One region of the Lonsdalea quercina genome, then DNA from elsewhere that is predicted to be linked to it. Evidence: riboswitches for the same ligand, from Rfam matches in the RefSeq annotation. Region 1 holds a riboswitch; each other region holds the start of a gene.
The links. A riboswitch is a leader RNA that binds a small molecule or an ion and turns the genes downstream of it on or off. The one in region 1 is predicted to bind thiamine pyrophosphate.
Positions count from the first base shown of each region.

Region 1 (10,733 bases):
CCGTCGGCGCTGCGGTAAGCGCCGATTTGCTGGTACAGATAAAACGGCAACGTTCGGAACTGCTCATTGCCGAACAGCGCGATGATGCCGAAATCGCCAAGCGAGAGAATCGAGGCGAACGCCAGCGCTTGGGCGATGGGCGCTCGCAGCGCTCGTAGTTCGATGGTTTGCAGTCGCCGCCAGCCGCGGATATCCAACGACTGACACAGCAGGTTGTAGCGTTCGGCGATGTCATACATCGGATTTTCCAGCACTTTGAGCGCGTAGGGGATCGCCATCAGCGCGTTCGTCGCCGCCACCAGCCACAGGGGCGACGTCGGCAGCCCGATGGTGCCGTTCAGCAGCAGGAAAAATCCGCTCGCCAGTACGATACCGGGCATCGCCAGAATCAGCATGCCGCTGAGATCCAACAGCTGGGCGGAAAGCGGGCGGCGACGCAATTTGAGTTCCCGGCTGCTCCACAGCAGCATTAGCGTGAGCAGCACGCACAGCAGGCCGGAGATGATCGCGACCTTCAGCGAGGTCCACAGCGCATCCCACAGTGCGGGGTGACGCAACACGACGGGCAGGGAGGTGTTCAGTCCATCCGCCACCACGGCCAGCAGCGGCGGCAGCAGCAGCATCAGCGCGGCCACGATCAACAGCGCGTCCGTTATGCGATTAAACCGGGTGTCCTGAGGATTGCGCCAGCGCGTCTGCTGGCTGTATCCGACCGGCAGCAGTTTGGCCAGCCGCTGGCTGAGCAGAACCAGACCGAGGCAGCATCCCATCTGGATTAGCGCCAACAGCGAGGCGCGCGCCGGATCGTAGTCAAAGCTTAGTGCCTGATAAATTGCCAGCTCAATGGTGGTGGCTTTGGGGCCGCCGCCCAGCGAGAGCACGACGGCGAAACTGGCGAAACAGAGCATAAAGATCAGCGCGGCCGCAGGCAGGAGCTGTCGGCGCAGCCACGGCCACTCGACGATGCGAAAGTGCTGCCATTCACTCATCCCGAGCTGCGCGGCCATCTGCCGCTGTTCGGTAGCGATGCCTTCCAGCGCCTGCAACATCAGACGTGTGGCTAGCGGCAGATTGAAGAAAACGTGCGCCAGCAGTATGCCGCCAAGTCCATAGGGCGAAAATGAGTAGGGTAGGCCGAACGCCGCCGTCAACTGCGAGAGCCAGCCGTGCCGACCGTAGACGCTCAGCAGGCCGAACACGGTCACCAGCACCGGCAGCACCAGCGTCATGGCGTACAGTCTAAGCAGCCAGCGATGCCCCGGAAAACGGCGGCGATACAGCGCGCGCGCCAGAAAAATCGCCGGGATGGTCGACAGCAGCGTCGAGAGCGACGCCTGCCAAAATGTGAAGCGAACGACGTGCCAAAGGTAGTCGTCCTGCCACAGCGCGCGCCACGGATTCTGAGGCGCCTGAAGCCACAGCGCGCCGAAAGCCAGCGCCGCGACCACGACCAGCAGCAGGGCGGCGATGGCGCCGGGCCAGAGCCAGCCGGGGATTAGCGGCTGACGGCGCGTTGCCATGCCTGGATCCAGTCGTTACGCTGCGCGGCGACCTGTTGCGACGTATACGACAACGTCGTCGCGGGTTTGTCCAGACGCTGGAAGCCCGCGGGCAGCGGCATGTCGATGACCGGATACATCCAATTGGTGGTCGGGATGAGCTGCTGGAAGGCTGGGCTGACCATGAACGTCAGGAAGCGCTCGGCCAGCTGCGGCTGTTGGCTGCTTGCCAGACGGCCGGCGACCTCCACCTGGAGATAGTGTCCCTCGCTGAAGGGCGCCGCGGCATAGTTGTCTTTCTTCTCTTCGATGATGTGATAGGCGGGCGAGGTGGTGTAGCTCAGCACCAGATCGGCTTCGCCCTTCAGGAACAGACCATAGGCTTCGCTCCAGCCTTTGGTGACGGTGACCGTTTTCGTAGCCAGCTTCTGCCAGGCTTGCGGGGCGCTGTCGCCATAGACTTTTTGCATCCACAGCAGCAGGCCCAGGCCCGGCGTGCTGGTACGCGGATCCTGATAAATGACTTTCCACGGCTCTGGGCTGTCGACCAGCTCATGCAGGCTGCGAGGCGGGTTTTTCAGTTTGTCGCGATCGTAGATGAAGGCGAAGTAGCCGTAGTCGTAGGGTACAAAGGTATCATTGTGCCAGCCGTCCGGCAGCGAGAGCGCGTCGGTATCGACCGTCCGTTTGCTGAACAGGCCGGTATGTTCAGCCGCCTCTAGCAGGTTGTTGTCCAGACCCAGCACAATATCGGCCTGCGTGCGCTTTCCTTCCATCCGCAGGCGGTTGAGCAGCGCCACGCCGTCGGCCAGCGCCACGAATTTCAGTTCGCAGTCGCACTCTTTCTCGAATGCGGTTTTCACGCCGGGACCGGGTCCCCATTCCGAGGTAAAGGAGTCGTAGGTATACACGGTCAGCGTAGGCTTCGCCAACGCCGGAGCAGAGAGAATCAACAGGCAGGACAGTAATTTTTTTAACACTTTGCACTCCTGAAATAAGGGTGGCAAAGGTCTTTGAGCAAGCGGCAAAGCACTCCCAAATCCCTTCGCCGGTATTAACCGGATCAGGTTCGACGGGTATTTTCTCAGCGTAAAGCGGACGGTATGACGGCACCGGACTTTATCGCACCCCGTTGAGAACTCAGGCATTGTAGAGACTTCATGCCCGGAGTCAAAGCGCGCGTCAGTTTTCCGGCGGCGCGAACCAGGCGGATTTGAAATCAAACCACCCCAGCGTATTCATACGAATGCCGCGCATGCTGCGTTGCCCTTGCAATTGGAGCCAGTGGTGAAAAAGCGGATGGATCTGCTGCTGAGTTATGAGCGATTGGCTCCAGTCCGCCAGCGACCAACCGCCCTGACGCCACTGGCTGGCGTCTTCGGTGAGATCCCGATCCAGACAGTGCTGCATCAGCGGCAGTTCGTAGAGCAGGGCGAACAAGGAGAACTCGAGCGGCAGATAGAAATTGGCGCTGCCGAGCCAGATGTCGCTCGCCTCGGCGCCCTGATACCACTCAGCATAGTCGATACGGCGGACCGACAACGTGACGCCGTGAGCCGACAGCAGCCGACGAATGATGTCGCTGATGTCCTGATACTCGGCGTGCTCATGATAAAAAGTGAGGGTCAGGTGCGAGAGGTCTTCAGGTTTGTCCAGCGTCAGGCGGGGCTGGGCGTGGTGCCAGCGCGGCAGCAGGCCGTAGGCCGGGGACCAGTTGCACTGGTAAGTTTCGTCGGCGAGTCCGAGCAGGGCGACCGGACTCAGTACCTGACATAGCCAGTCCCTGACCTCCCGGCGCGAGGTCAGCGGCGAACGTCGGTCGAACAGCAGGAAGTAGCAGCCTTCCTCCAGCCGGTTCTCCAATTCGTTGTTCGGCGAGTTATCGTTTTGTAGTTGAAGGGAACAGGAGGGGGTATCCGGCGCGTCCGGCAATACCCAGATGCTGACCTCGTCGATCAGCGCACGATAGCCAAAGTAGTCGTCGAAGGCGTTGATTTTCAGCTGCGTATTACTGTTGCGCAGAACGGCGTAAGGGCCGGTGCCCACCGGGTGGCGGGTGAAGTCGGGGAGCGTTTTCCACTCCTGCGGCAAAATCATCGCGGACACGCTGCCGAGCAGCCAGGGAAACCAGACATCCGGCGTCGCCAGGCGCACGTCCAGCACGGACGGGATGGGCGATTCGACGGCACAGATATGTGAAAACAGCGGCATCGCGGTGATGCGTTGCAGAGACGCGATCACATCTTCCATCGTCAGTTCCCGACCGTGATGGAAACGGACGGCGGGGCGCAGGTAAAAACGCCAGTGCTGGGGGGTGACCTGCTGCCAGTGGTGGGCTAAGTCCGGCAGGAGTTCCCCATTTTCCTCATTTATGGTGGTTAACCCGCTAAAGATCTGCCGGGCCAGATGCGTCTCCGAACGCCGTAGCGCAGAGCCGGGCATCAGATTACGCATCGGCCGGTAGTAGGCGATGCGCAGCAGATGCTTACCCTGCCTGAAGCTGCGCCCGATATGGGATAGCAGCATTTGCCGCACCTGCGATTTGTCCCCCACCAACTGCACCAGCTGGTCGATCCGATCTTGCTCCAGCAGGTCTTCCGCCCGCTGTTGCTGTAGCGTCAGGCCGGTATAGAGGAAGCTGAGCCGCGAGCGTTTTCCTCGTCCCGCTTCTGCTTCCCAGGTCAGCCATCCCTCTTCCTGCATGGCTCGCAGGAGCGAGCGAATATGCCGCCGCGAGCAGTTAAGGACGCCGGTCAGCTCCTGTAGCGTGGTGTCTGTAGGCTGTCCTTGCAGGTGTTGCCAGAGCCGGATGAACTGTTGTTGCAGTCGCGATGAGGACATAAAGGGGAACTCCTCAGCCTAAAGTCATCAATATATTTTCCCCTATCTTACGTTGATACTTTGTCACAACGAAAGCGCAAATAATGAACGGTCGGAGGGCATGACGATGGCACTATCACGATTGTATCGAAGTTATCGCAGCATCCTGTCCCTGGGACACTCGGCGTGGGGACGCTGGTTGTCGGCTTCTCAACGTCTGACGCTGCTGATGCAGGTGACGCAATGGCAGACGGAGACTCTGTCTGATGAGGAATACCGCCACTGGATTTGAGGGCGAAGCAGTTTCTATTTTCTGAGTGATGGTGAAAATTTCACCTGCCGACGGTTATTCCGTCGGCTTTTTTTTGGGCTGAAATAAGTAACCGTATCTTATGCTAATATGGGCTATAGAAGTGTGTAAAGGAACGTCAAAGTCGATATAAACATTCAACCTATGGTAACATGCTAGTAAATGAAACTGGGTTAATCGGTTATAGCGAAATAAAAAACTATCTTGATGTGACCATCCTTCAGTGAGACGTTTCAATTCAGTCTATTACATTAAAACAGGTAAAATAATTCACTATGAAGTTACGTAGAAAAAAGGCACAACCCATCGTTCTGGGCGATGTCACCATTATTGACGACACTCGTTTACGTAAAGCCATTACCGCAGCTGCGCTCGGCAATGCCATGGAATGGTTCGATTTTGGTGTGTATGGCTTTGTGGCTTATGCATTGGGCCAGGTCTTCTTCCCCGGCGCTAACCCCAGCGTCCAGATGATCGCCGCATTGGCGACATTCTCTGTTCCTTTCCTGATTCGTCCGTTGGGCGGGCTGTTCTTCGGCTCCTTGGGCGACAAATACGGCCGTCAGAAAATATTGGCCATCACCATTATCATCATGTCGGTCAGTACATTCTGTATCGGCTTGATACCGTCCTATAACTCCATTGGGATCTGGGCGCCGATACTGCTGCTGCTGGCCAAAATGGCCCAGGGCTTCTCCGTGGGCGGCGAATATACCGGCGCGTCGATCTTCGTCGCTGAATACTCCCCGGACCGGAAGCGCGGATTCATGGGGAGCTGGCTGGACTTCGGTTCCATCGCCGGGTTTGTGCTGGGCGCGGGCGTCGTGGTGCTGATCTCCGCCATCGTCGGCGAAGCCGCGTTTCTGGAATGGGGCTGGCGTATCCCGTTCTTCCTGGCGCTGCCGTTAGGGATCATCGGCCTTTATCTGCGTCATGCGCTGGAAGAAACACCTGCGTTTCAGCAACACGTTGATAAAATGGAAAAAGACGATCGCGACGGTTTGAGCAGCGGTCCCAGAGTCTCGTTTAAAGAGATCGCAACAAAACACTGGAAAGGTCTGCTGGCCTGTACGGGGTTGGTGATTGCCACCAATGTCACCTACTACATGCTGCTGACTTACATGCCGAGCTATCTGTCGCATAACCTGCACTACTCCGAGAACCACGGCGTGCTGATCATCATCGCCATCATGATTGGGATGCTGTTTGTTCAGCCGGTGATGGGGCTGCTGAGCGATCGCTTCGGACGTAAACCATTCGTAGTGATCGGCAGCATAGCGATGTTCCTGCTGGCAATCCCGTGCTTCATGATGATCAACAGCGGCGTGATTGGCCTGATTTTCCTGGGACTGCTGATCTTGGCGGTGATTTTGAACGCCTTTACCGGGGTCATGGCTTCTTCCCTTCCCGCTATGTTCCCGACGCACATTCGCTACAGTGCGCTGGCCAGCGCGTTCAACATTGCTATTCTGATTGCCGGTCTGACGCCAGCAGCAGTAGCCTGGTTGGTCGAAGCCAGCAATAACCTGTTTATGCCAGCCTATTACCTGATGGTTATCGCCGTTGTTGGACTGATTACAGGGATCTTCATGAAGGAAACGGCCAACAAGCCGCTGAAAGGCGCCACGCCTGCGGCTTCTGACCTGAGTGAGGCCAAAGAGCTGCTGCGTGAGCATCACGATAATATCGAGCATAAAATCGAAGACATTAACGTGCAAATCACCGAGCTGGAGAAGAAACGCCAGATGCTGATCGACCAGCATCCTCGCATCAACGAATAATCGTTAGCTGCTGTCAGGAAAGCATTCTGCTTTCCTGACGCCAAATCAGGCAGAAGTCCATTGGGCCTCTGCCTGATTTTTTTTGCGCCGCTTCCCATGAATTTGCTGTCGCACCGGGATAATATTCACCGACGCGCCCACCATGCGAAAGATCAATTAAATTAAATGATTGGCTGATCATAGTGTCGATACAAAATAGTTGAAGCTCGAATGTAACCCGTTGTATTGTCCGCAGCGTTTTATTTTTGTTCTATTTTGAAAGGAAAACTCGCACATGGCCGAATATGGAAAAGCAGTACCAAGAGAAGTAAAGGGATGGAACTGGGGCGCATTTATGTTCAACATCGTCTGGGGTATCGGCAACAAAACCTATCTGCCGCTATTGTGCTTTATTCCTGTATTGAACATTGTCTGGATGTTTGTGTGCGGCTTCAAAGGCAACGAATGGGCGTGGCAGAACGCCGACTATGATGATGTGGAAACGTTCAAACGCGTACAGAATAGCTGGAATAGGGCCGGTCTGTTCGCCTTCGTTCTGGCGCTGGTCTCGGTGTTCTTATCCATTTTTGTTCTGTCCACCATGATGGCGTCACTCGCAGGGGCGCTGGTGCGTTAATCCCATCAAAACAATGGCATTTGTTGCTGGATAACGAATGCCATTTTTCGGTTATTTCTCCCCCTTCTGAACCGCCTCAATAGCCTGCATGTTCATTCTTCATCTCACTTTGCGAGGCTGCTTCCACTCTCTGTAAATGCCAGTATCAATAATTGTTCTCATTATCACTTGAATGCTAACATTCCTGGCTCATATACGGTGGAAACCCAAGGGAATGAGTATGGCGGGAGCGAAAGAGTACAAGATTTTCGAGGTTGCGCTGGCGCGTAAGCAGCGACTGAGTCCGTCCATGATGCGCTGTGTTTTTAGCGGCGAGTCGGTGAGCCAGATGACGACCGGCGCGCCCGATCAGCGCATCAAACTCCTGTTTCCGGCGATCGATGGCACGCCGTCTCAACTGCCGGACGTCGCGAATTGGTATGCCGAGCTGCTGGCGTTGCCGAAACGCCAACGTCCGATTGCGCGGACCTATACCCTTCGCCGCCTGAATGCGGCTGCGGGGGAAGTGGAGGTGGAGTTCGTCATTCACGGCACGGAAGGTCCTGCGTCATCGTGGGCGATGCGCGCTGAACCGGGCGATCGCCTTCAAATGGTGGCGCCCTGCGCCGCCTCGCAGAGCCACCAAGGCGGCTATGAGTGGCTGCCCACCGAACAGACCCGCCGGGCGTTGCTAATCGCTGACGAAACCGCGTTTCCCGCCGTGAAGGGGATTCTGGAACAACTGGCCGGTCAGGCGTCGCCGCCTCAGGTTCAGGCTTTTATCGAATTGCCGCTTCGTGCCGACTGTCAGGATCTCAGCCATTTCTCCTTCGCTGATATTCATTGGTTGCCGCGGGAGGAATGCGGGGCAAAACACGGAGTGCGGCTGTTGGATGCGGTACGCGATGCGCTTATCTTGCCGCAGGTCCCAATCATGCCTTCCGTCGTGTCGTTAACGGAAGTCCCGGACGACGAACTGTTGTGGGAAAGGGCGGAGAGTCAGCACGGGCAGTTTTTCGGCTGGGTAGCTGCCGAATCATCGGTGGTTAAAGCCTTGCGACGATATCTGGTGGGCGAGCGGGGTATAGCGCGAGAGTCGATGGCGTTTATGGCGTATTGGTGTCAGGGGCCGCGCCGGGAGGGATAAGAACAGGCCCGCTTAAGCGGGCCTGGGACAGGATGAGCGGATAAGCCTTAACGTAGGAACGTCGGCTGCGTTTCCTCATAGCGGGCAATTGCCGCTTCGTGTTGCAGCGTCAGGCCGATGTTATCCAGACCATTGATCATGCAGTGGCGACGGAAGCTATCGATTTCAAACGGATAACTCTTGTCGCCCGCCTTCACGATCTGAGCTTCCAGGTCGACGGTGAAGGTAATGCCTTCGTGGTTTTCTACCAGGGTGAACAGCTCGTCGACGTCGGCGTCGCTCAGTCGAACCGGCAGCAGCTGGTTGTTCAAGGCGTTACCGTAGAAAATATCAGCGAAGCTCGGCGCAATCACCACGCTAAACCCGTAGTCGGTCAGCGCCCACGGCGCATGTTCGCGGGATGAACCGCAGCCGAAGTTTTCACGGGTCAGCAGGATGCTGGCGCCTTTGTAACGAGGCTGGTTCAGCACGAATTCGGGATTAGGCTGCTGGCCCGCATCATCCAGAAAACGCCAGTCGTTGAACAGGTGCTGGCCGAAACCGGTACGGGTCACCTTCTGCAGAAACTGCTTGGGAATGATGGCATCGGTATCGACGTTGGCGTTGTCCAGCGGGACGACCAGACCAGTATGTTGAGTAAATTTAGTCATGGGTTATCCCTCTCAGTTCAGTTCACGAATGTCGGCGAAACGCCCGGTCACCGCGGCCGCGGCGGCCATTGCGGGGCTGACCAGATGAGTCCGGCCGGCACGGCCCTGACGTCCTTCGAAGTTACGGTTGCTGGTGGACGCGCAGCGTTCGCCCGGATTCAGACGGTCATTGTTCATCGCCAGACACATTGAGCAGCCAGGCAGGCGCCATTCGAAGCCGGCCTCGATAAAGATCTTGTCCAGACCTTCCTCTTCCGCCTGCGCTTTTACCGGGCCTGAGCCGGGAACGACCATCGCCTGTACGCCCGCAGCGACTTTACGGCCTTTGGCGATCGCGGCGGCGGCGCGCAGATCCTCGATCCGCGAGTTGGTGCAGGAGCCGATAAAGACTTTGTCGATGGCGACCTCGGTCAGTTTGATCCCCGCTTTCAGCCCCATGTAATTCAACGCTTTTTCGGCGGAGGCGCGCTCGACCGGATCGTTGAAGGATTCCGGTGACGGGATGGCCTGATTCACGCCAATCACCTGACCGGGGTTGGTGCCCCAGGTGACCTGCGGCGCGATGTCGGCGGCGTTCAGCGTAACGACGCTGTCAAACTGCGCATCCGCATCTGACTTCATCGTTTTCCAGTAAGCCACGGCTTTATCCCACTCATCACCCTTCGGCGAGAACTGGCGCCCTTTCAGGTAGGCGAAAGTCGTTTCATCCGGAGCGACAAGACCGGCTTTGGCGCCCATTTCAATCGCCATGTTGCACAGTGTCATGCGGCCTTCCATGCTCAGCGCTTCGATGGCCTTGCCGCAGAACTCGACCACGTGACCGGTGCCCCCGGCGCTGCCGGTTTTGCCGATGATCGCCAATACGATATCTTTCGCGGTGATGCCGGGAGCAGCATCGCCGGCGACTTCAATCTTCATGGTTTTCGCGCGACCTTGTTTCAGGGTCTGGGTCGCCATCACGTGTTCGACTTCGGAAGTCCCGATGCCGAACGCCAGCGAACCAAACGCGCCGTGTGTGGCCGTGTGGGAGTCGCCGCAGACGATGGTCATGCCCGGCAGCGTCATTCCCTGCTCAGGACCGATCACGTGAACGATGCCCTGATAAGGGTGGTTCAGATCGTACAGCTGTACGCCGAATGCTTTGCAGTTCTTGATCAGTTCTTGCATCTGGATGCGGGCCATCTCGCCGCTGGCGTTGATATCGCGCGTCTGGGTGGAGACGTTATGATCCATCGTGGCGAAGGTTTTTCCGGGCTGACGCAGCTGGCGGCCCTTGGCGCGCAAGCCGTCGAACGCCTGGGGCGATGTCACTTCATGCACCAGATGACGGTCGATATACAGCAGCGGCGTTTCGTTTTCCGCTTCGTACACGACGTGCGCATCAAATAATTTCTGATATAACGTTTTACCCATGATCACACCCCTTCCGCGACATAGCGGGCAATAACGTCGCCCATTTCACTGGTGCCGATGGCTTTGCCGTCACGAGCCAGATCGCCCGTGCGGTATCCGGCCTCCAGCGCATGATTCACCGCTTGCTCAATGGCGGAAGCGGCGGCATCTTCACCCAGGCTGTAACGCAGCAGCAGGGCCGCAGACAGGATTTGTGCAATCGGGTTGGCGATGTCTTTGCCAGCGATATCAGGCGCGGAACCGCCTGCGGGTTCATACAGACCGAAGCCGGATTCGTTCAGGCTGGCGGAAGGCAGCATGCCCATTGAGCCGGTGATCATGGCGCATTCGTCGGACAGAATGTCGCCGAAGATGTTGGAACACAGCACTACGTCGAACTGGGCCGGATCTTTGATCATCTGCATCGTGGCATTGTCGATGTACATATGGTTCAGCTTCACATCCGGGTAATCTTTGGCGATTTCGGTAACGACCTCGCGCCAAAGAATGCTGCTCTGCAACACGTTCGCTTTGTCGAT
Region 1 is NZ_FNQS01000004.1:179,253-189,985, reverse strand. Features, by position in the region: gene thiP (thiamine/thiamine pyrophosphate ABC transporter permease ThiP) at 1-1,520, opposite strand, end outside; gene thiB (thiamine ABC transporter substrate binding subunit) at 1,496-2,479, opposite strand; TPP riboswitch at 2,522-2,641, opposite strand; gene sgrR (HTH-type transcriptional regulator SgrR) at 2,682-4,340, opposite strand; gene sgrT (glucose uptake inhibitor SgrT) at 4,447-4,611, shown strand; gene proP (glycine betaine/L-proline transporter ProP) at 4,905-6,410, shown strand; gene BLU64_RS07700 (ribonuclease G) at 6,685-7,026, shown strand; gene BLU64_RS07695 (siderophore-interacting protein) at 7,247-8,152, shown strand; gene leuD (3-isopropylmalate dehydratase small subunit) at 8,200-8,802, opposite strand; gene leuC (3-isopropylmalate dehydratase large subunit) at 8,815-10,215, opposite strand; gene leuB (3-isopropylmalate dehydrogenase) at 10,218-10,733, opposite strand, start outside.

Region 2 (10,733 bases), on a different contig from region 1:
TCGATACCCAGATCAGCAAAACCCAGTACCAGCTGACGGTCCAAACGCTGTCGCTGGATACGCTCAGCGCCTGGGTGCCAAAGTTGGTGGAACAGCTCTCCGCCCTGCCCGAATTGCAGGACGTCAGCAGCGACTGGCAGGACGAAGCCGCCGTCGCTTACGTGAAGGTAGACCGGGACAGCGCCACCCGGCTCGGTATTTCGATGTCGGATATCGATAACGCGCTCTACAACGCCTTCGGACAACGGCTGATTTCCACTATCTACACGCAGTCGAACCAGTACCGCGTCGTGCTGGAGCAAGACACCCGCCAGCGTGACGGATTAGCGGCCCTCGACGATATCCGGCTGATCAACAGCGATGGCGGCGTCGTCCCGCTGGCCAGTATCGCCACGGTGGAACAGCGTCAGGGACCGCTTGCGATCAACCACGTCGACCGCTTCCCGGCGGCGACGGTCTCCTTTAATCTGGCGCCCGGTTATGCGCTGGGGGATGCGGTCAAAGCCATCGAGAAAGCGCAGCAGAGCATGGAACTGCCGTCGGAAATCACCACGCGTTTCCAGGGCAGCACCCTTGCCTTCCAATCCGCACTGACCAGTACCGTTTGGCTGGTTATCGCTGCGGTGATCGCGATGTATATCGTGCTCGGCGTGCTGTACGAAAGTTTCATCCATCCGATCACCATCCTCTCCACCCTCCCCACGGCGGGCGTCGGCGCGCTGCTGGCCTTGCTGGTCGCCGGAAGCGATCTGGATATCATCGCTATCATCGGCATCATCCTGCTGATCGGGATCGTGAAAAAGAATGCGATCATGATGATCGACTTCGCGCTGGCCGCCGAACGCCAACAGGGCATGTCGCCGTATGACGCGATTTATCAGGCCTGTCTGCTGCGTTTCCGCCCCATCCTGATGACCACGATGGCCGCGCTGCTCAGCGCGCTGCCGCTGATGCTGAGCACCGGAGTCGGCGCCGAACTCCGGCGTCCGCTGGGCATCTGTATGGTCGGCGGTTTGGTGATGAGCCAGGTGCTGACGCTGTTTACCACGCCGGTGATCTACCTGCTGTTTGACCGCCTTTCTCTTCGTCTGCGCCGCAAACCGGCTGAAACGCAGGGAGAAGTCTGATGAAGCTGTTCGCGCTGTTTATTCATCGTCCCGTCGCGACCACGCTGCTGGCGCTGGCGATTGCGCTATGCGGCGTGCTCGGCTTCCGACTGCTGCCGGTCTCGCCGCTGCCGCAGGTAGACTTCCCGGTGATCTCGGTCTCGGCCTCGCTGTCGGGCGCCTCGCCGGAAACCATGGCATCCTCGGTGGCGACGCCGCTGGAACGGGCGCTCGGCCGCATCGCGGGCATCACTGAAATGACCTCCATGAGTTCACTCGGTAGCACCCGCATCATTCTGCAATTTGAGCTGGATCGTGATATCAACGGCGCCGCCCGCGACGTGCAGGCCGCCATCAACGCCGCCCAGAGTCTGTTGCCCTCCGGCATGGCTAGCCGCCCCACCTACCGTAAGGTGAATCCGTCAGACGCGCCGATCATGATTATGACGCTGACCTCGGACACCTACTCCCCCAGCCAGCTGTACGATATCGCCACCAATCAGGTCTATCCGCGCATTTCACAGCTGGAGGGCGTCGGCGATGTCACCATTGGCGGCAGTTCGCTTCCGGCGGTGAGGGTATCGCTTAACCCGCTGGCGCTGTTCAATCAGGGCGTATCGCTGGATGAAGTCCGCCAGGCGATCGATAACGCCAATGTGCGCCTGCCCGTCGGCAGCGTGAATGACAAGACGACCCACTGGCAGATTGAAACCAACGACGAGCTGAAGACGGCGAAGGTCTATCGTCCGCTCATCGTTCACTACAATAACGGCGCGCCGGTGCGACTCAGCGATGTCGCGAAAGTCGAAGACTCCGTGCAGGACACGCTCAACGCGGGGATGACGAACGGCGAACCCGCCGTGCTGGTCATTATCCGCCGCGCGCCCGAAGCCAACATCATCTCCACCGTCGACAGCATCCGCGCCGCGTTGCCCGAACTGAGCGCCACGCTGCCCGCATCCGTGCATTTAAACGTCGCGCAAGACCGCTCCCCCACCATCCGCGCGTCGCTGGCGGAGGTGGAGCGGGCGCTGGTCATCGCCGTCGCGCTGGTGATTCTGGTGGTGTACCTGTTCCTGCGCTCGGGGCGCGCCACGCTGATCCCGGCGGCGGCGGTGCCTATCTCGCTGATCGGCACGTTCGCCGCCATGTATCTGTGCGGTTTCAGTCTGAATAATCTGTCGTTGATGGCACTGACGATCGCCACCGGCTTCGTGGTGGATGACGCCATTGTGGTGCTGGAAAACACCGCCCGGCACATCGAAGCCGGCATCAAACCGATGCAGGCGGCCATACAGGGCGTGCGCGAAGTGGGCTTTACCGTCGTCTCCATGAGCGTGTCGCTGATCGCCGTTTTCATTCCTCTGCTGCTGATGGACGGGCTATCGGGACGACTGTTTCGTGAATTCGCCGTCACCCTGTGCGTGGCGATCATGATTTCGCTGGTGGTCTCGCTCACCCTGACGCCGATGATGTGCGCGCGCCTGCTGCGTCCCCACGCCCCCCGCAGCCAGCCTCGCCGGCGAGGATTCAACCGGGTGCTGCTGGCCTTGCAGGAGCGGTATGCGCTCTCCCTGAACTGGGTATTGGCGCGTGCGCGCTGGGTCGTACTGGTCCTATTCGGCACGATCGGCCTCAGTGTGTGGCTCTATATCGACATGCCGAAAACCCTGTTCCCGGAGCAGGATACCGGGCGGATCATGGGCTTTGTGCAAGGCGACCAGAGCATTTCGTTCCAGGCGATGAAAACCAAGATGCAGGACCTGATGAAAACCGTCAGTAGCGATCCCGCTGTGGATAACGTGACCGGTTTTACCGGCGGTAACCGGACCAACAGCGGGTCGATGTTCATCAGTCTAAAGCCGCTGGCGGAACGCGGCGCCAGCTCGCAGCAGATTATCGCAAGGCTGAGATCTAAACTGGCTCAGGAGCCGGGCGCCAGCCTGTTCCTGATGGCGGTGCAGGATGTGCGGATGGGCGGCCGCGAAGCCAACGCCAGCTATCAATACACCCTGCTGTCGGATGATTTGAGCGCGCTGCGCCAGTGGGAGCCGAAAATTCGCGAGGCCCTCACCGCACTGCCGGAACTCGCGGACGTCAGTTCCGACCAGCAGGACAAAGGTGCCGAGCTGGCGCTGACCTACGATCGCGACACCCTGGCTCAGCTTGGCATCAGCGTGTCGGATATCAATGCCCTGCTCAACAACGCCTTCGGGCAGCGGCAGATCTCCACCATCTATCAGCCGCTGAACCAGTATAAGGTGGTGATGGTGGTCGATCCGGTGTATGCGCAGGACGCCACCGCGCTGAACAAGATGTTCGTTATCAACAGTGAGGGCAAGGCGATCCCCTTGTCCTATTTCGCCCACTGGCTGCCCGCTAATGCGCCGCTGTCGGTCAACCATCAAGGGCTATCCGCCGCGGCGACGATCTCCTTCAACCTGCCGCCGGACGCCAGCCTGTCCGAGGCGACCTTCGCCATTGAGCGCGCGATGACCGCGCTGGGCGTGCCTTCCAACGTCCGCGGCCAGTTCGCCGGCACCGCGCTGGCGTTCCAGCAGTCGCAGTCGTCCCAGGTGGCGCTGATCATCGCCGCCATCGTCACGGTGTATATCGTGCTGGGGATGCTGTACGAAAGCTACGTGCACCCGCTGACCATCATCTCCACCCTGCCGTCGGCGGGGGTAGGCGCGTTGCTGGCGCTGAAGCTGTTTGATAAGCCGTTCAGCCTGGTCGCGCTCATCGGCATTATGCTGCTGATCGGCATCGTGAAGAAGAACGCCATCATGATGGTGGACTTCGCGTTGGTGGCGCAACGCACTCAGCATCTCAGCGCGCGCGAAGCGATATTTCAGGCCTGCCAGCTGCGCTTCCGCCCCATTTTGATGACGACGCTGGCCGCCCTGCTGGGCGCGCTGCCGCTGGTGTTAAGTAGCGGCGACGGCGCGGAGCTGCGTCAGCCGCTGGGGATCACCATCGTCGGCGGGCTGGTCATGAGTCAGCTGCTGACGCTCTATACCACGCCGGTGGTTTATCTGTTCTTTGACCGACTATCCCACCGACGCGCGCGCCGCCCGGTGACACTGCCGGAGTCGTCCTGACGGGCATTCAAAGAAACTGTCAGAGTCGGTGAAAAATTCACGATAGCCACTCAAGCTCAGGTTGTTAGCCTGAATGTTCTGGTTATCAAACGCTAAAAACGTCAGCGATGTCGGATTCTGCGGATGGTCTATGGGGTCGGGTCGTGGCGGCGGAATAGCCTAAAAACGGCGAGCAAGGCTGGACGTTCAGCACGCCGCAGATTGCCGGTCCGCATCCCCCCGCCGTGCGCAACGTCCATGAGCTGTGCTGTACATGGCGAGCGACGCCGTCAAAACGCTCGCTGGCAACCTCGAGGGCTTCTATCCCGCCGGGCTGCGTCCTGACATCAACCGCGGGAACACGCTGACTTACGATACGATCACCAACGGCGTCTACAAGACCGGTTATTACGGCATTCGCTGGCTCAATCCTACCGGCATCGTGCCGCAGGGACCGGAAATCGATCTCGATCGACCGCAGAACCGCCGCACCCGCCGTGGAGAAACGAAATAGGCATACTTTTTGTAAGCCGAATACTGATTTTTCCCCGCATAAGCGCTAGAATCTGCCGCCTTACTGCTCCCGCCCGGGGGCAGCCTGACCTGAGATCAGACTTGAGAGAAACCCATGTTTAAACCGGAACTACTGTCTCCGGCCGGTACGCTGAAAAATATGCGTTACGCCTTCGCTTATGGCGCTGACGCGATTTATGCCGGCCAGCCCCGCTATAGCCTGCGCGTGCGCAATAACGAATTCAATCATCAGACGCTGGCCGAGGCGATCAACGAAGCGCATTCGCTGGGCAAAAAGTTCTACGTCGTCGTTAACATCGCGCCGCATAACGCCAAAATTAAAACCTTCCTGCGCGACCTCCAGCCGGTGATCGACATGCAGCCGGATGCGCTGATCATGTCCGATCCGGGTCTGATCATGTTGGTGCGTGAAAACTTCCCGCAGATGCAGATTCACCTGTCGGTGCAGGCCAACGCGGTCAACTGGGCAACCGTAAAATTCTGGCAACAGATGGGGCTGAGCCGCGTGATTTTGTCCCGCGAATTGTCTCTGCAGGAAATTGAAGAGATCCGCGCGCAGGTGCCGGAGATGGAGCTGGAAATTTTTGTTCACGGCGCGTTGTGTATGGCCTATTCCGGCCGCTGCCTGCTCTCCGGCTACATCAACAAACGCGACCCCAATCAAGGCACGTGCACCAACGCCTGCCGTTGGGAATACAAAGTGCAGGAAGGTAAAGAAGACGAGGTGGGCAACATTGTCCACATGCATGAACCGATTCAGGTCGCTAACGTCGAACCCACGCTGGGCATCGGCGAGCCGACCGACAAGGTCTTTATGCTGGAAGAGAGCCAGCGCCCCGGCGAATATATGAGCGCGTTCGAAGATGAACACGGCACTTATATCATGAACTCCCGCGATCTACGGGCGATCCAACACGTTGAACGCCTGACGCAAATGCAGGTGCACTCGCTGAAAATCGAAGGTCGTACCAAATCCTTCTACTACTGCGCACGCACCGCGCAGGTGTACCGTCGCGCCATCGACGACGCCGTGGCGGGAAAACCTTTTGACCCATCGCTGTTGCAGACGCTGGAAGGGCTGGCTCATCGCGGCTATACCGAAGGTTTCCTGCGCCGTCACGTCCACGAAGACTACCAGAACTACGACTACGGTTATTCGGTGTCCGACCGCCAGCAGTTTGTCGGCGAGTTCACCGGCGAACGGCGTAACGGTCTGGCGGAAGTCGCGGTGAAAAACAAGTTTTCCTGCGGCGATAGCGTAGAAATGATGACGCCGGGCGGCAACGTGCAGTTCACGATTGAAGGGATGCAGAACGCTAAAGGTCAGGATACCGACGTCGCGCCGGGCAACGGCCATATCGTCTACCTGCCGGTCCCGGAAGACATTTCGCTGGAATACGCGTTGCTGCTGCGTAATCTGCCGGGGACCAACACCCGTCATCCTCACGCCAAATAATGTGCCGACAGTCAGAGCAGAACGCTGTTCTGACGTTTTTTAGAAATGGATCACATCAATGGCGGACGCGGTCGGTTATTATTCAACCGCTGAGAAAACACAGAACGAAAAATAAGCGTAGTAACACTACCAGGAACCACCTCTTTCGCCAGCTCAATCTCCCTTGAGCTGGCTTTTTCTTTTCCTGATCACCCCGCCACGTATCCATTGTCCGCGCGTCACGCTTTTCTGCTACGCTGACTACACTATTTTCGGAGGCGATCTGCATGCTTCGCCTCATTTTCGGTTTCATCAAGGTCTTTTCAGGGAGTACGTCGTCATGGCGCAAAAACCTCAATCCATCATCATTTTGAACGGCAAAAGCAGCCAAAACGACGAACTGCGTCAGGCGGTGACAGTCCTGCGTGAAGAAGGTTATCCTCTGCACGTGCGCGTCACCTGGGAACACGGCGACGCGTTGCGCTATGTCCGTGAAGCGATAGCGATGGAAGCGGACAATGTGATCGCCGCAGGCGGCGACGGCACCATCAACGAAATCGCCGTGGCGCTGGCGCATCAGGAAGCGGAACATCGCCCCTGTCTGGGGATTGTGCCGCTGGGCACGGCCAACGATCTCGCTACCAGTTGCCGGATTCCGACCGACCTGCATCAGGCGCTGCGGCTGGCGATTTTAGGCCGCGCGACCGCAATCGATTTGGCTCGGGTCAACGACCGACACTACTTTATCAATATGGCGACGGGCGGTTTCGCCACCCGTATCACCACCGAAACGCCGGCGGCCATGAAATCTGCGCTGGGCGGCGCGGCCTATGTGCTGAACGCGCTGCTGCGCATCGACACGCTGAAGGCCGAACGCTGTCAGGTTAAAGGTCCGGATTTTGACTGGGAGGGCGATACGCTGGTCATCGCCATCGGCAACGGTCGTCAGGCGGGAGGCGGACAGCAACTGTGCCCGGATGCGGTACTGAATGACGGGCTGTTGCAGCTGCGCGTGCTGTCTGCGAAAGAGCTGCTGCCGAATATGATGCAGGCGCTGATGTCCGGCGGTGAAAATCCCAACGTGATCACGACCGCACTGCCGTGGCTGGACATTAGCGCGCCGAACGAGATGACGTTCAACCTCGATGGCGAGCCGCTGACCGACAAACACTTCCGTATCGAGGTGGTGCCAGCGGCGCTGCGCTGCCGCTTCCCCAGCCCTTGCCCGCTGCTGAGCGAGTAAACGACCGGGGTCGGGACATCGCTATTCGCGTCTTAGCCGCTGGCTGTTTGCCAGATACAAGGTCACCACCAGAATCAATATCGCGCCCGCGTAGATCAAGGTATAGGTGGGATTTTTGTGGTCGACGATAATCAGCCGCACGATGGCGGTGATCCCGATATAGACGAAGTAACGCAGCGGAAAATGATAGCCCGTCTCAAAATACTTCACGATTAGCGCAATAAATTCGAAATACAGAAAATACACGACCAGACTTTCAATCAACAGATAGGTGGAATCCTTCTCACTGCTCACCATCAATGCCTTCGCCAGGTGCAGCGTCTCTTTGCCCAAAAACACCACCAGAATAATAGCGAGAGCCAATAAACCTATGTTAAGTATTGTTTGTAACCCTTTGGCGATCATGATCGAACGCGTTGAACCTGCCATGTACATGACTCCTAACCATCCTTCATTTTTCTGCATCTACGCCGGCGGCGAACTGCTATTGCTGTGTGCGACGTCCCTGCGAACGTCGTGAATCGGCCGGAAAAACCTGACACCGGTCACAAAATTACCGGTAGCCCCTGAGACTGTCCATGTAAATTTCATTTTCCGCAGAGATAGGCATCACCACCAGCGGTGGAAATGATGCACCGGCCCGATGCCCTGACCGACTTCCAGCGTATTCGCCTGTTGTAAGGCCCCTTGCAGATAGGCTTTGGCGGCGGCCACACAGGCCGACCAGTCGTCACAACGGGGACGCAATGCCGCCAACGCCGCCGACAGCGTGCAGCCCGTACCATGAGTATGGCGGGTATTGACTCTCTGCGCCGAAAAACGCAACGGTGATGCCCCAACGGTGAACAGCCAGTCCGGACTTTCGCGATCGGAAAGATGGCCGCCTTTCATCAGCACCGCCTGACAGCCCAACGCGAGCAGCGCTTCGCCCTGCTCCCGCATCTCGTTTTCGTTCTCGGCGATCGGGCACGCCAGCAGCGCGGCCGCTTCCGGCAAATTCGGCGTGATGATGGAGACCTGCGGCAGCAGTTGCTGACGCAGCGACTGTACCGCCGACGGTTGCAGCAACGGATCGCCGCTTTTCGCCAGCATCACCGTGTCGAGCACGACGAAGCGTACCGGATAACGGCGCAGACGTTCGGCGACGGCCTCGACGATATCGGCCTCGGCCAGCATGCCGATCTTGGCGCTATCAATCCGCACATCGCCGAGCACCGAGTCAAGCTGCGCGGCCACGAAGGCGGGTTCGATACGGTAGACCGACTGCACGCCACAGGTATTTTGCGCCACCAGCGCCGTGATCACGCTGGTGCCGTAGGCTTCCAATGCCGAGAAGGTTTTCAGGTCGGCCTGGATGCCCGCGCCGCCGCTTGGATCGGTGCCCGCAATCGTCAATGCGTTGATACGCTTCATTTCGCGGTCGCCTCCATTGCCATAAACAACTGATCCAGAAACCGCGGGATAAAACTGCCGGGACCGCCCGCGCCGTTGGCGGCACGTTGCCCGCATTCAGACATCACCGCGCAGGCGGCGGCGATATGTTGCAGGCGATCGCCCGGCAACGCGCAAAACCCCGCCACCACCGCCGACAACGCGCAGCCGGTCCCGACGACGCGGGTCATCAGCGGGTGCCCGCCCGCCACCGCCCAGTCACGCTCGCCGTCGGTGACGTAGTCCACCTCGCCGGTCACGGCCACGCAAACGGACCAGCGTCGGGCAAGCTCCCGCGCCGCAGGCAGCGCGGCCAGCGAGGTGTTGCCGCTATCTACCCCCCGGCCCTGCGAAGCGGCGCCGGACAGCGCCAGGATCTCTGAAGCGTTACCGCGTACGGCGGCAGGCCGCAGCGCCAGCAGTTCACGGGCGAAGTCGCTGCGAAACGTCAGCGCGCCGACAGCGACCGGGTCCAGCACCCAAGGGCGTTCGGCCCGATTGGCGTTCGCCACCGCAGATCGCATGGCTTCGGCCCGGACCGGCTCCAGCGTACCGATATTAATCAGCAGCGCATCCGCTAACGCGCTGAACTGCGCGGCTTCGCTGCGCTCCACCACCATCGCGGGCGACGCGCCCAGCGCCAGCAGCACATTCGCGGTAAAGCTTTGCACGACATCATTGGTCAGACAGTGAATTAAAGGGGGGCGGCGGTGAAAGAGTTTCAGAGAATCCGCCGCAAGCGCGGACGGAAACGGCACAGGTCGAGTATTCATAAGTCTCCCAACCGGCGATCAAGAAGGCGGGAGCCGGTGAGACTCCGTGACTTCCCTACGCTGGCATTATCCAGATCAGGTGGTACGGGTCTTTCTCAGCCTTCACGTGGAAGGGCACCCCGAGTCAACGTTCATGATTATTCGGCCTGACGGCGCAAAGGTCAACGGCCGCCAACCATCGCGCATCGACGATAACGGGCGAAACAAGGTATGAAGAGGAGTTCAGAAGGGAAAAGCCAGGAATTACAGCGAGAAACAAGAAACAAGAAACAAGAAACAAGAAACAAGAAACAAGAAACAAGAAACAAGAGCGCATAGGGATACGCCTTGATTGTCTAGTGAATAAACGGCCGACGCCGTACGACCCCCACGGCGTCGAGCGCTTTGCCCGTCATATTACAGGCATAATGCCGATCAGAACGCGGTCTTGTGGTACAGGCGCGAGACCAGATCCGTTATGCACAACACCAGCGAGGACTGGATACGCTGCTGATAGCGCTGTTTTTGCATCTCCAGCAGCGAGGTGTCCACCCCATCTTCCGGCAAATGCGAGTTGAACTGAGGCGGCAGCGGCGTCATACCGTGCAACATGCTGACCGGCCCCAGAATTTCATCATCGGTAAACCGGTAACGCTGTCCGCCATGCTCCAGTTCATTGTTTAACGCCAACAGCAGTTCAACGTCTTCGTACTCGTCTCGGCTGATCACGCCCAGCGCATAGATCAGTTTAAGGCGAACCGGCAGCGCAGACAGCGGGCCGCTGCCCTCCAGCAGCGGCTCCACGGCATATTTGACGGCATAATCATCCTTGCGGAACGCCTGCAGGACCAGATGGTCAATCGCATCGGCCAGAAGTTCGACCGCCGCCTGGATAAACCCCGAGACGGTCGGTCTGGCGTTCAGGCGTTCCAGAATGTGACTTTCGAACGCCTGCTCGTCTTCCATCCCCGTCTTGGGCTGCGGCACGTTTTTCTGCGTCGGGCGCGGCTCGGAAGCCGCCACCCGACGTTTACCTGCGGGAGAATAACGCTGTTCTGGCATCAGTATCGTTTTTCACCTTGCGTTACAGAGAGTGATATAACGTTGCCACCTGCGTGACAACCTCGGGACGATCTTCCAGTCCGGTAATCT
Region 2 is NZ_FNQS01000003.1:361,201-371,933, forward strand. Features, by position in the region: gene BLU64_RS06830 (MdtB/MuxB family multidrug efflux RND transporter permease subunit) at 1-1,127, shown strand, start outside; gene mdtC (multidrug efflux RND transporter permease subunit MdtC) at 1,127-4,207, shown strand; gene BLU64_RS06840 (hypothetical protein) at 4,461-4,700, shown strand; gene trhP (prephenate-dependent tRNA uridine(34) hydroxylase TrhP) at 4,815-6,176, shown strand; gene yegS (lipid kinase YegS) at 6,496-7,398, shown strand; gene psiE (phosphate-starvation-inducible protein PsiE) at 7,420-7,827, opposite strand; gene thiD (bifunctional hydroxymethylpyrimidine kinase/phosphomethylpyrimidine kinase) at 8,008-8,811, opposite strand; gene thiM (hydroxyethylthiazole kinase) at 8,808-9,602, opposite strand; TPP riboswitch at 9,638-9,734, opposite strand; gene BLU64_RS06875 (MltR family transcriptional regulator) at 10,017-10,547, opposite strand; gene BLU64_RS06880 (mannitol-1-phosphate 5-dehydrogenase) at 10,666-10,733, opposite strand, start outside.
Region 2: it holds a riboswitch for thiamine pyrophosphate, as region 1 does, so the genes downstream of both, thiM (hydroxyethylthiazole kinase) here and thiB (thiamine ABC transporter substrate binding subunit) in region 1, are expected to answer to the same signal.

Region 3 (10,733 bases), on a different contig from region 1:
ACGTGCAACAACCTGAACGACTGCGACGTGCGTAATATCGATGAAAACCTGCGGATCACGCTCTCGCGGCAGGCTGGGGCGACCGGCGTGACATCATTAACGATCGTGCCTTTTTCTCAGGAAGCCCACCCCACATTGTGGCTGGATGAAGACTCGGTGGAGGGGGTGAATTTAACGCCTTCGATTAATGACGACGACGCGATTGTCGCCACGGAAAATTTGCCCGCAATACAACATTTTTTACATCAGGCTAAAGATGCGCTGACGCTTTCCGTCGGTGACAATCCGCAACAGGGTAGCTCTCTGCGGGGATTAAACGCGGCGCTCCTGCTGGTGGATGAACGCCAGGGACGGATTGGCACTCAGGGCGCGTTGCTGCAGAGGGGGAGTAAACCGGCTTCCGACGTCCCGGCGAGGTTGAGTCAACCCGGACTGCCGCCCGCATTGACAAACGTGCCTGCGGTGAGTAACCCGCAAACGTTGGTCGAGGCCGTCATCAAAGCGCAGCATGCGCTGCTGGTGAGAGAGGCCTGCGACGTCAACGAGCAGGATACAGAGATGAATCAGGTTCAGCCGCTGGATGAACGCAATGCGCTGGTTATGATCAACTGCGGCATGGGCGCTTATCAGTCATCAAGCCTGGTGTTTATTACGCCGCGCGATAATCCGTCGGCGTCGCATCATCTGGTGCTGCCGTTGCCGCTGCCGGATGAAGACGGGCATCTGCAGCAGGTGGATTGGTTTACCAACGCCGACTTTGATCCTCAGACTGGAGACCTGTTTCATCTGGCGAAAGGTCGTGGGTTTGCCGACTGTGGTGAACGCGCTCAGTGGCGTTACGACGGTCAACAGTTCCGGTTAATGACCTATCACAGCCAGCCTGGATGTCATGGCGGTTGGCCTGGCGAATGGCCTTCTCTATGGGAAACGCCGGGATATGACGAAGATAATCGGCGCTAAAAGCAGGAAGGGCCGCCGTTGGCTTGGACAGACCGACGGCGGCATGGGAGGCGCAGGCGCGCGGATCCAAACTCAGCCTGCGGCCGACGAGTGTGTCGGCATGGGCACTCTAGCGTTGCTCGGTTTTTCCCGCGAGCGCCGCTGTAATGATATGGAAACCGTCGCGTAAAAAAATCAGCGACAGCGCTTACCTTTCAATTTTCTTGTGAGCATCATTCCGGTACTGAAGCCAACCGTCTTTGCCGAATGCCTTGGGTTGGTAGCACTGGTCGATGTCCGCACGCGACAGGCCGATATCTTTGAGGCGTTCGTCGCTCATCGTATACAGTAACGCGCGCGTTTTGTTGCGCAGACGTCGTTCCCGCCAACTCTCATAAACTCTAATAAATAGCGCGTGCAGCGTGGATATCTGTGAATGTTGATGATGTTGTGTCATCTTCAGTCTCTCCCCCTATGGTGTGGCACCATCATGAGAGCGTGGCCAAAAACAATACAGATTCAAAAATTGAGTTTGTTGACCATACAGAAGAGGATTGTATGACTCTGAATGGGAGTTTTTATGCCAATCTGTACTGGTTATTGCTTGGTAACGCCTCAGAGTAGGATACTTTCATGACTCGCTATCAGCATCTCGCCACCTTGCTGGCGCAGCGCATTCATCAAGGGCTGTATCGGCCGGGAGAACGTCTGCCCTCGGTCAGAGTTCTCTCGCAGGAGCACGGCGTCAGCATCAGTACGGTCCAGCAGGCCTACCACCGACTGGAAGAGCAGATGCTGATTTCTCCGCAGCCGCGCTCGGGTTACTTTGTCTCGGCGCGATATGCATCGCCGCCCGTTCCTGCGATTACGCGTCCGGCACAGCGCCCGGTGGAAATTACCCATTGGGACGCGGTGCGAGGGTTGCTGGATGTGCGGAAGGAAAGCGATGTCATGCAGCTGGGCAGCGGCATGCCGGATGTGACGTCGACCAGCCTCAAACCGTTATGGAAGATCATCAGCCGACAGGGCATGAAGCAGGACGCCTCGCTATTGCAGTACGGCAGTTTGCTTGGCGTGACGGCATTGCGGGAGCAAATTGCGCGTCTGGCGGTCGACGGCGGGTGCAGGCTGAGCGCCGATGAGATCGTCACGACTACAGGGTGTCAGGAAGCGCTGTTTCTGTGTCTTCGGGCGGTTTGTGAGCCGGGCGATATCATCGCTGTCGAATCCCCTACGTTTTACGGGATGATGCAGACGCTGCGGAGTTATGGGGTAAAGGTCATTGAAATTCCTACGGATTCCATCAATGGTCTCAGCCTGGAAGCGCTGGAATTAGCACTGGATCAGTGGCCGATCAAGGCCGTGTTTGTGGTGCCGAACTGTAATAATCCGCTAGGGTTTATTATGCCGGAGGCGCGAAAACGGGGATTGATGACGCTGGCGCAGCGTTTCGATATCGCCATCATCGAAGATGACGTCTACGGGGAGCTGGCTTATGAGTATCCGCGGCCGACGACTTTGAAGTCGTTGGATGACGATGGGCGCGTACTGTTGTGCAGCTCCTTTTCCAAAGTCATGGCGCCGGGCCTGAGGGTTGGCTGGGTCGCGCCGGGACGGTATTTTGATCGCGTGTTGCATATGAAATATGTGAACAGCGGCGGCGGCGTTATCCAGACGCAGGCGGCGGTCGCCGAGTTTATTCATCAGGGGCATTACCTGCCGCACCTGCGGCGAATGCGCACGCAGTATCAGCGCAATCAGTGTCGCTTCACCAGCTTCGTGCGCCACTATTTTCCCGAGGGGTTGTGCGTTAGCCGACCGCAGGGCGGGTTTTTGATGTGGATCGAACTGCCGGAAGCCTTCGATGGAATCCGTTTGAATCGCCGGCTGGCGGAGCGCGGTACGCAGGTCGCTGTCGGTTCTCTGTTCTCGGCCTCGGGCAAATATCGCAACTGCGTGCGTCTGAACTATGCGTTGCCCTGCACCGAAGAAACAGAAAGGGCGCTGAAGATGATTGGGGAAGAAATCGAGCGGGAGATGGTGCTTGCCTGTAAAGCCTGAACTTGAAGAGAGCGAAGACGAAGGACCGCGATGTCCGGCGTTCAAGACATCGCGGTGAGTTTACTCGTGATGCGATGTCACGCGCGTTCTTCCCAGATAGCCGTCCCAATCTTTCCACACGGGTTGCAGGCCAGCGCGGGTCATGGCGTCTGCCACCGCCTCCGGTCGTCGGGCATCATGGGGGGCGAACTGCTCCAGCTCCGAATGGTTGTCGGCATACCCTCCCGGCTGCGTCTTGGAGAACGCGCTGACGCTGTTGATGGCGATAGGCACCATATGGTCGCGAAAGAAAGGCGACTCGCGCGTGGACAGCGACAGCTCGACGTCCGGAGCCAGCAGCCGAAACGCGCAAATCGTCTGCATCAGTTGCGCTTCGTTCATCGGCGATGCCGGTTCAATACCGCCGGCACAAGGGCGCAAACGCGGAAACGAGAGAGAGAAGCGGTTTTGCCAGTGGCGTTGCTGTAGGTCGAGTAGGTGTTCCGCCAGCATATAGCCGTCCACGCGCCAGCTATCCGACAGGCCGATCAAAGCGCCGAGACCGATCTTGTCGATCCCCGCCGCGCCGAGACGATCCGGCGTACCCAGCCGCCAGGCGAAATCCTGTTTGCGTCCCCGCAGGTGGTGCCGCGCATAGGTCGGCGCGTGATAGGTTTCTTGATAGACCATGACGCCATCTAGTCCCAGCGCCTTTAGCTCGGCATACTCGTCCGTCGCCAGCGGCTGCACTTCCATCATCAACGCGCTGAAGTGGGGTCGGATCTGCGGCAAGACGCGCCGGAAGTAATCCATCCCCACCTTACCTTGATGCTCGCCGGCGACCAGCAGCAGCTGGTCGAACCCAAGCTGACGGATCGCGCGGCATTCCTGCTGGATTTCATCGTCATTCAGGATCTTGCGTTTGATCCGATTGCTCATGGAAAACCCGCAGTAGGTGCAGTCGTTGGCGCAGAGGTTGGACAAGTACAGCGGAACATAAAATCCCACCGTATTGCCGAAGCGCTGACGGGTCAGATGCTGCGCGCGCTGTGCCAGCGGTTCGAGGTAGCCCGCCGCGGCAGGGGAAATCAACGCCATAAAGTCGTCGCGATCGGGCCGAGCGGCGTTCAACGCTCGTTCGACATCGGCAGACGTTTTGCCGTTGATGCGAAAGCGGAGATCGTCCCAGTCGAGCGTCTGCCAGCGGCGATAAAATCCTTCGCTCATACGCCTGCTCCCGTTGGGTTGCGGTGTAGAAAACCGGTCAGAGGGCTGGTGGCGTTGGCGTGGGATTGGCGTGTTCCCAGTCCGGACTCCGCCGCCAGCGCGCCCGCCTCGACCGCCAGCCGAAAGGCGCGAGCCATACCGACGGGGTCACGGGCGACGGCCATTGCCGTATTGACCAGTACGGCATCGGCCCCCATCTCGATAGCCTCGGCGGCCTGGCTGGGCGCGCCGATCCCTGCGTCGACCACGACGGGCACCTGTGCTTGTTCGATGATGATTCGCAGGAAGTCGCGCGTTTGCAGGCCCTGATTAGAGCCAATCGGCGCACCCAGCGGCATGACCGCAGCACAGCCGACGGCTTCCAGTCGCTTGCACAGCACCGGATCGGCGCCGCAGTAGGGCAGCACGATAAACCCTTCTTTCACCAGTTGCTCCGCCGCCTTCAGCGTTTCCACCGGGTCGGGCAGCAGGTATTTCATATCGGGATGAATTTCGAGCTTAATCCAGCGGGTTCCCAGCGCTTCCCGAGCCAGATGGGCGGCGAAGACCGCTTCCTCCGCCGTTTTGGCGCCTGAGGTATTCGGCAACAGCTGTACCCCCAGGCGCTGTAGCGGCGCCAGAAGAGCATCGCTGCCGCCGGAAAGGCTGACGCGTTTCATCGCCAACGTGACCAGTTGGGAGCCTGCCGCCTGTAACGCCGCGCTCATGATCGCTGCGCTGGCGAACTTACCGGTGCCTGCCAGCAGCCGGGATGTGAATGGGGTATCTGCAATGGTGAGCATTTATCCTCCTGCTATCGCCTGAAAAAGCAAAATGTCGTCCCCGTCCTGCACCTGACACGCGCGCCAGTCGGGACGAGGGACGACGATCTGGTTGATCGCCAGCGCGGTGCCCGGCTGCAGACGATCCAACCGTTGCAGCAGTTGTTCCACGCTGATCGGTTCGTCCAGCGTGATGGCTTCCTCGTTGATACGAATCTTCATACGGCGCTCCCACAGACCGGGCAGCTCGTGGCAGGGGTGAGGCGCAAGGTATTCCACTGCTGCTGGCGGGCATCGAACAGCCTGAGCTTGCCGTCCAGGGTCGAGGTCAGTCCGCACAGCAGTTTGATGGCCTCCAGCGCTTGCAGCGTACCCATGACTCCAACGACCGGCCCCAGCACGCCGGCGGTGCGGCAGTTGCGTACAGGTTCGGTCGCGTCAGGATAAAGGCAGGCGTAGCAGCCGTGAAGGTAGGGGGGCGTCAGCACCAGCAGCTGGCCGCCGAAGCCGACGGCGCTGGCGCTCACTAACGGCTTTTCGGCCCGTACGCAGGCGGCGTTGACAGCATGGCGCGTCGCCATGTTGTCGCTACAGTCCAGCACCAGATCGACACGGCTGACCGCTTTAGCCAGCGTCTCACCTTCTAGTCGTGTCTGTAACGTCTCGATCGCAATGTCCGGGTTCAGCGCCAACAGCTGGCGCCGGGCCAGCATCGCTTTGGGCTGCGCGATATCCTCAGTGCGATAGAGCACCTGGCGTTGCAGGTTGGAGAGATGCAGCGTGTCGTGATCCGCCAGCAGCAGCCTGCCGACGCCTGCCGCCGCCAGGTAGAGCGCACAGGGCGCGCCCAGACCGCCGAGACCGACCAATAACACCGTGGCGTCAGCCAGCCGCAGCTGACCCTCAGGGCCGATATCTTCCAGCAACAGCTGGCGGCTGTAGCGCATAAATTCCCGATCGTGCAGCATGTTACGCCTCCCGTTTTTCGATCAGGCGCAGCAAGGTCGCGGTCGCTTGTCGCCAGTCCGCCGCCTGAGTGATGGCGCTCACGACGGCGATGCTGCCGACGCCGGTGGCCAGCACCGACGGCACCCTTTCGATGCTGATGCCGCCAATAGCGACCGTGGGAAAACGACCCGCCAGTTCGCTGATGTGGCGCGCCAGTTCGGCCAGTCCCTGCGGCGCTGACGGCATCTCTTTGGTCTGGGTAGGGAAAATATGCCCCAGTGCGATATAGGAGGGCGCGATGGTCACCGCGCGCGCCAGCTCCTTATCGTCATGGGTTGAGACACCCAGGCGCAGTCCGGCGCGGCGGATGGCACTCAGATCGGCGGTATCCAGATCCTCCTGACCGAGATGGACGCCGTAGGCCTGGTGCTTGATGGCCAGTTGCCAGTCATCGTTAATAAACAGGCGGGCCTGATAGCGGCGGGCAAGGGCGATCGATTGAATCACCGCCGGCTCAACGTGATCGTTCGGCTGGTTTTTGATCCGCAGTTGCAGCGTCTTCACTCCCACTCGGAGCTGTCGTTCGATCCACTGCACGCTGTCCACGACAGGGTATAGCCCCAATCGTGATCCCACCGTTGGAAATGAAAGCAGGGGGGCGTTCATCAGGCATCCTCCTGTGGGACATACAGCTCGCTACCGCGAGAGCGGAACTCGGCCGACATCTGCGCCATGCCGACTTCAATCGGCTGCGCCTCCGCCTGCTGTTGCGCGGCATAGTCCCGAACCTCCTGAGAGATTTTCATGGAGCAAAATTTCGGGCCGCACATAGAGCAGAAGTGAGCTACCTTGCCGGATTCCTGCGGCAGCGTTTCATCGTGGTAGGCTCGCGCCGTCTCCGGGTCCAACGCCAGATTGAATTGGTCTTCCCAGCGAAATTCGAAGCGGGCTTTCGACATCGCGTTGTCGCGGATCTGCGCCCCCGGATGTCCTTTCGCCAGATCCGCTGCGTGCGCGGCGATCTTGTACGCGATCAGTCCCTGTTTCACATCCTCTTTGTTCGGCAGCCCAAGGTGCTCTTTCGGCGTCACATAACACAACATCGCGCAGCCGAACCAGCCGATCATGGCGGCGCCGATACCGGAGGTGAAGTGGTCATACCCCGGCGCGATATCCGTAGTCAGCGGGCCAAGGGTATAAAAAGGCGCTTCGTGGCAGTGCTCCAGCTCTTCGGTCATATTGCGGCGGATCATCTGCATCGGCACATGACCGGGGCCTTCAATCATGACCTGGACGTCGTACTCCCAGGCGATATGGGTCAGCTCGCCAAGGGTATGCAGCTCGGCGAACTGCGCCTCGTCGTTGGCGTCCTGAATCGATCCGGGCCGCAGGCCGTCGCCCAGCGAAAGGGCGATATCGTACGCGCTGCATATTTCACATATCTCGCGGAAGTGCTCGTACAGGAAGCTCTCTTGGTGATGCGACAGGCACCACTTTGCCATGATGGACCCGCCGCGCGAGACAATGCCAGTCAGGCGCTTGGCGGTCATTGGTACATAGCGCAATAGCACGCCGGCGTGGATGGTGAAGTAGTCAACGCCCTGTTCGGCCTGTTCCAACAGGGTGTCGCGGTACATCTCCCAGGTCAGGTTTTCCGCGACGCCATTGACCTTCTCCAGCGCCTGGTAAATCGGCACCGTACCGATAGGCACCGGGCTATTGCGCAGGATCCACTCGCGCGTTTCATGGATGTAGCGGCCGGTGGAGAGGTCCATTACGGTGTCGGCCCCCCAGCGGGTGGACCAAACCAGCTTTTCCACCTCTTCTTCGATAGAAGAGGTGACCGCGGAATTGCCGATATTGGCGTTCACTTTCACCAGGAAGTTGCGGCCGATAATCATCGGCTCGGATTCAGGATGGTTAATGTTGGCGGGGATAATCGCCCGTCCGGCGGCGACCTCCTGACGGACGAATTCGGGCGTGATGGTCAGCGGCAGATGGGCGCCAAAACTCTGGCCGGGATGTTGTTGGCGCAGCGTCGTGCTGTGAATGCGCTCGCGCCCCATGTTCTCGCGCAGGGCGATAAACTCCATCTCCGGCGTGATGATACCCAGGCGGGCGTAGTGTAACTGGGTGACGCGCTGGCCGGTTCTCGCTCGGCGCGGCTGAGGCAGATGTTCAAAACGCAAGTGGTCCAGACCGGCATCGGCCAGGCGCTGCTGGGTAAATCCGGAGCTGAGCTGAGATAATCGTTCGGTATCGCCGCGCTCTTCAATCCAGGCGGTTCTCAGGCAAGCCAGTCCACAGCGCACATCGGGGACGGCTTCGGGATCGCCATAAGGTCCGGCGGTGTCGTAGACCGGTATCGGCTCATTAGGTTCGTAGCGAGGCGTTTCCCGGCTTCCCCCGAGCAGCGTGGGACTGAGTTGGATTTCCCGCAGCGGGACGCGAATATCCGGCCGTGAGCCGGTCAGGTAAATTCGCCGTGATTGTGGAAAAGACGTTCCTCGCACCTCGTCGATAAAACGTTGGGCGGAGGCGCGTTGTTCGCGGCGTCCTGAAGGTTTTTTTTCTGTAGACATAGCAAATTCCTGTTTGGCTGGAAGGAAACATTGCTTGTCTGGAGTTCGGATGGAGTAATGGAGAAGTCTCTTTTCCCTGGGTGATAATGAATCTGTCTGGGAAAAGGATGATGTTTACTCTTGTTCCCTTCGCAGGTTTTAACCTGATCAGGTTCCGCGGATCCCGAATTAACGGTCTCAGCCCGCACGCGTTACCGCGACGCTGGGCACTCCGACAAGATAACGCCCGATGGGTTGGGCGAGGTCAATCGCCTACACTTTATGCTGGCAATGCGTCACTGTCAAAGGCGGGGACCGATGATGGATGGAGTCACCGCGCATGACTTTGACAGGGCATTAAGCGTTGGGACGATAGACGCTGCCTGTTACTGACAGTGGCCTTATTTTTCGCGAAATATGCGATAAATCATCCTTCTTGCGGGCACTGTCACCGAAATACATGATTGCGGATCGAAGGCGGCGAGGAGAGAGAGAACGACGGAACGAGTTTCTATGGCGTGGTATTGTGCTAACGCGTAGAGCGTCTGATTTATATGCATTAATGTTGTCTATATCTACACATCATAGCCATAGACTCGGTGACAGAGGGCGAAAGAAAAGATGGAAGTAACGTTAACAGGTGAAGAGCTTGGCTGGTGGGTTGTCAGCGAGAACAATCAGATTTGGCTGCCTCAAGGGAGATTACCGCAAGGGTCTTCCCGCCAATGGGGACTGAAAACGCGTCCGGCACGCCGAATTGGCGAGTGGCAGGGCGAGCCTGTCTGGCTAGTGCGCCAGACAATGGCCGAAGAGATGGGATCGCTGCGGCAGCTGCTGGACGTGGAGGGCGGGCTGTTTCAGTTGGCCGGCCGGGGAGTTCAACTGGCCGAGTTTTATCGCGCCCACCGTTTCTGCGGCTACTGTGGTCATGAGATGCACCATAGCAAAACCGAGCTGGCCTGCCTGTGCGGCCACTGCCGGGAGCGTTACTATCCGCAGATCGCGCCCTGCGTCATCGTGGCGATCCGCCGCGGCAGCGAAATTTTGCTGGCGCAGCATGTCCGTCACCGGGGCAATATGTACACCGCGCTGGCCGGGTTCGTCGAGCTGGGTGAAACGCTTGAACAGGCCGTAGCCCGAGAAGTCATGGAAGAGAGCAATATTCGCATTAAAAACCTCCAATATGTGAGTTCTCAGCCCTGGCCGTTCCCCCATTCTTTGATGATGGCCTATATTGCGGAGTATGCCGACGGCGAACTGCGTCACGATCCCTCCGAGCTCCGCGATGCTGCCTGGTTTCGTTACGACAAACTGCCAATCCTGCCGCCCGCGGGAACCGTGGCGCGCCGCTTGATAGAAGATACGGTGGTGATGTGTCGTGAGGCAGACGGCTAATCCGTCTGCGTCATGCGTGTAGCCTGAGAGGAATCAACCCGCTACACTGCCGCCTGAATTACCCAGACCCAGCGACCTGCGCGCCTGCCGTTCAGGCGCCAAAAGGAAAAGATCATGACCGACCTTAAAAACGATCGCTATTTACGCGCTCTGTTACGTCAGCCCGTTGACGTCACGCCTGTTTGGATGATGCGTCAGGCTGGTCGTTATCTGCCGGAATATAAAGCGACGCGCGCGGAGGCCGGAGATTTTATGTCGTTGTGCAAGAATGCCGAGCTGGCCTGCGAAGTGACGCTGCAGCCGCTGCGCCGCTATGCGCTGGATGCGGCCATTCTGTTCTCCGATATTCTGACGATCCCCGATGCGATGGGATTGGGACTCTATTTCGAAGCGGGCGAAGGCCCCCGTTTCAGTCAACCGCTGAGAAGCCATGCCGACGTTGCGGCACTGCCCATTCCCGACCCCGAACAGGAACTGGGCTATGTGATGAACGCCGTACGCACCATCCGCCGTAATCTGGCAGGCGAAGTACCGCTGATCGGTTTTTCCGGCAGCCCGTGGACGCTGGCGACCTATATGGTTGAAGGCGGCAGCAGCAAGGCGTTTACCGTGATCAAGAAAATGCTGTTCGCCGAACCCCGTACGCTGCATCTGTTGTTGGACAAGCTGGCGGACAGCGTCACGCTTTACCTGAACGCACAGATCAAAGCTGGCGCTCAGGCGGTCATGATTTTTGATACCTGGGGAGGCGCGCTGAGCGGGCGGGATTATCGCGAATTCTCGCTGCATTACATGCACAAGATCGTCGATGGCCTGCTGCGCGAGCATGAGGGCCGCCGTGTACCGGTGACGCTGTTCACGA
Region 3 is NZ_FNQS01000017.1:12,938-23,670, forward strand. Features, by position in the region: gene BLU64_RS16305 (DUF1176 domain-containing protein) at 1-960, shown strand, start outside; gene BLU64_RS17300 (hypothetical protein) at 938-1,129, shown strand; gene BLU64_RS16310 (DUF1127 domain-containing protein) at 1,148-1,396, opposite strand; gene BLU64_RS16315 (aminotransferase-like domain-containing protein) at 1,573-3,000, shown strand; gene thiH (2-iminoacetate synthase ThiH) at 3,061-4,206, opposite strand; gene BLU64_RS16325 (thiazole synthase) at 4,203-4,988, opposite strand; gene thiS (sulfur carrier protein ThiS) at 4,989-5,189, opposite strand; gene BLU64_RS16335 (HesA/MoeB/ThiF family protein) at 5,186-5,935, opposite strand; gene thiE (thiamine phosphate synthase) at 5,937-6,581, opposite strand; gene thiC (phosphomethylpyrimidine synthase ThiC) at 6,581-8,497, opposite strand; TPP riboswitch at 8,605-8,721, opposite strand; gene nudC (NAD(+) diphosphatase) at 9,098-9,871, shown strand; gene hemE (uroporphyrinogen decarboxylase) at 9,986-10,733, shown strand, end outside.
Region 3: it holds a riboswitch for thiamine pyrophosphate, as region 1 does, so the genes downstream of both, thiC (phosphomethylpyrimidine synthase ThiC) here and thiB (thiamine ABC transporter substrate binding subunit) in region 1, are expected to answer to the same signal.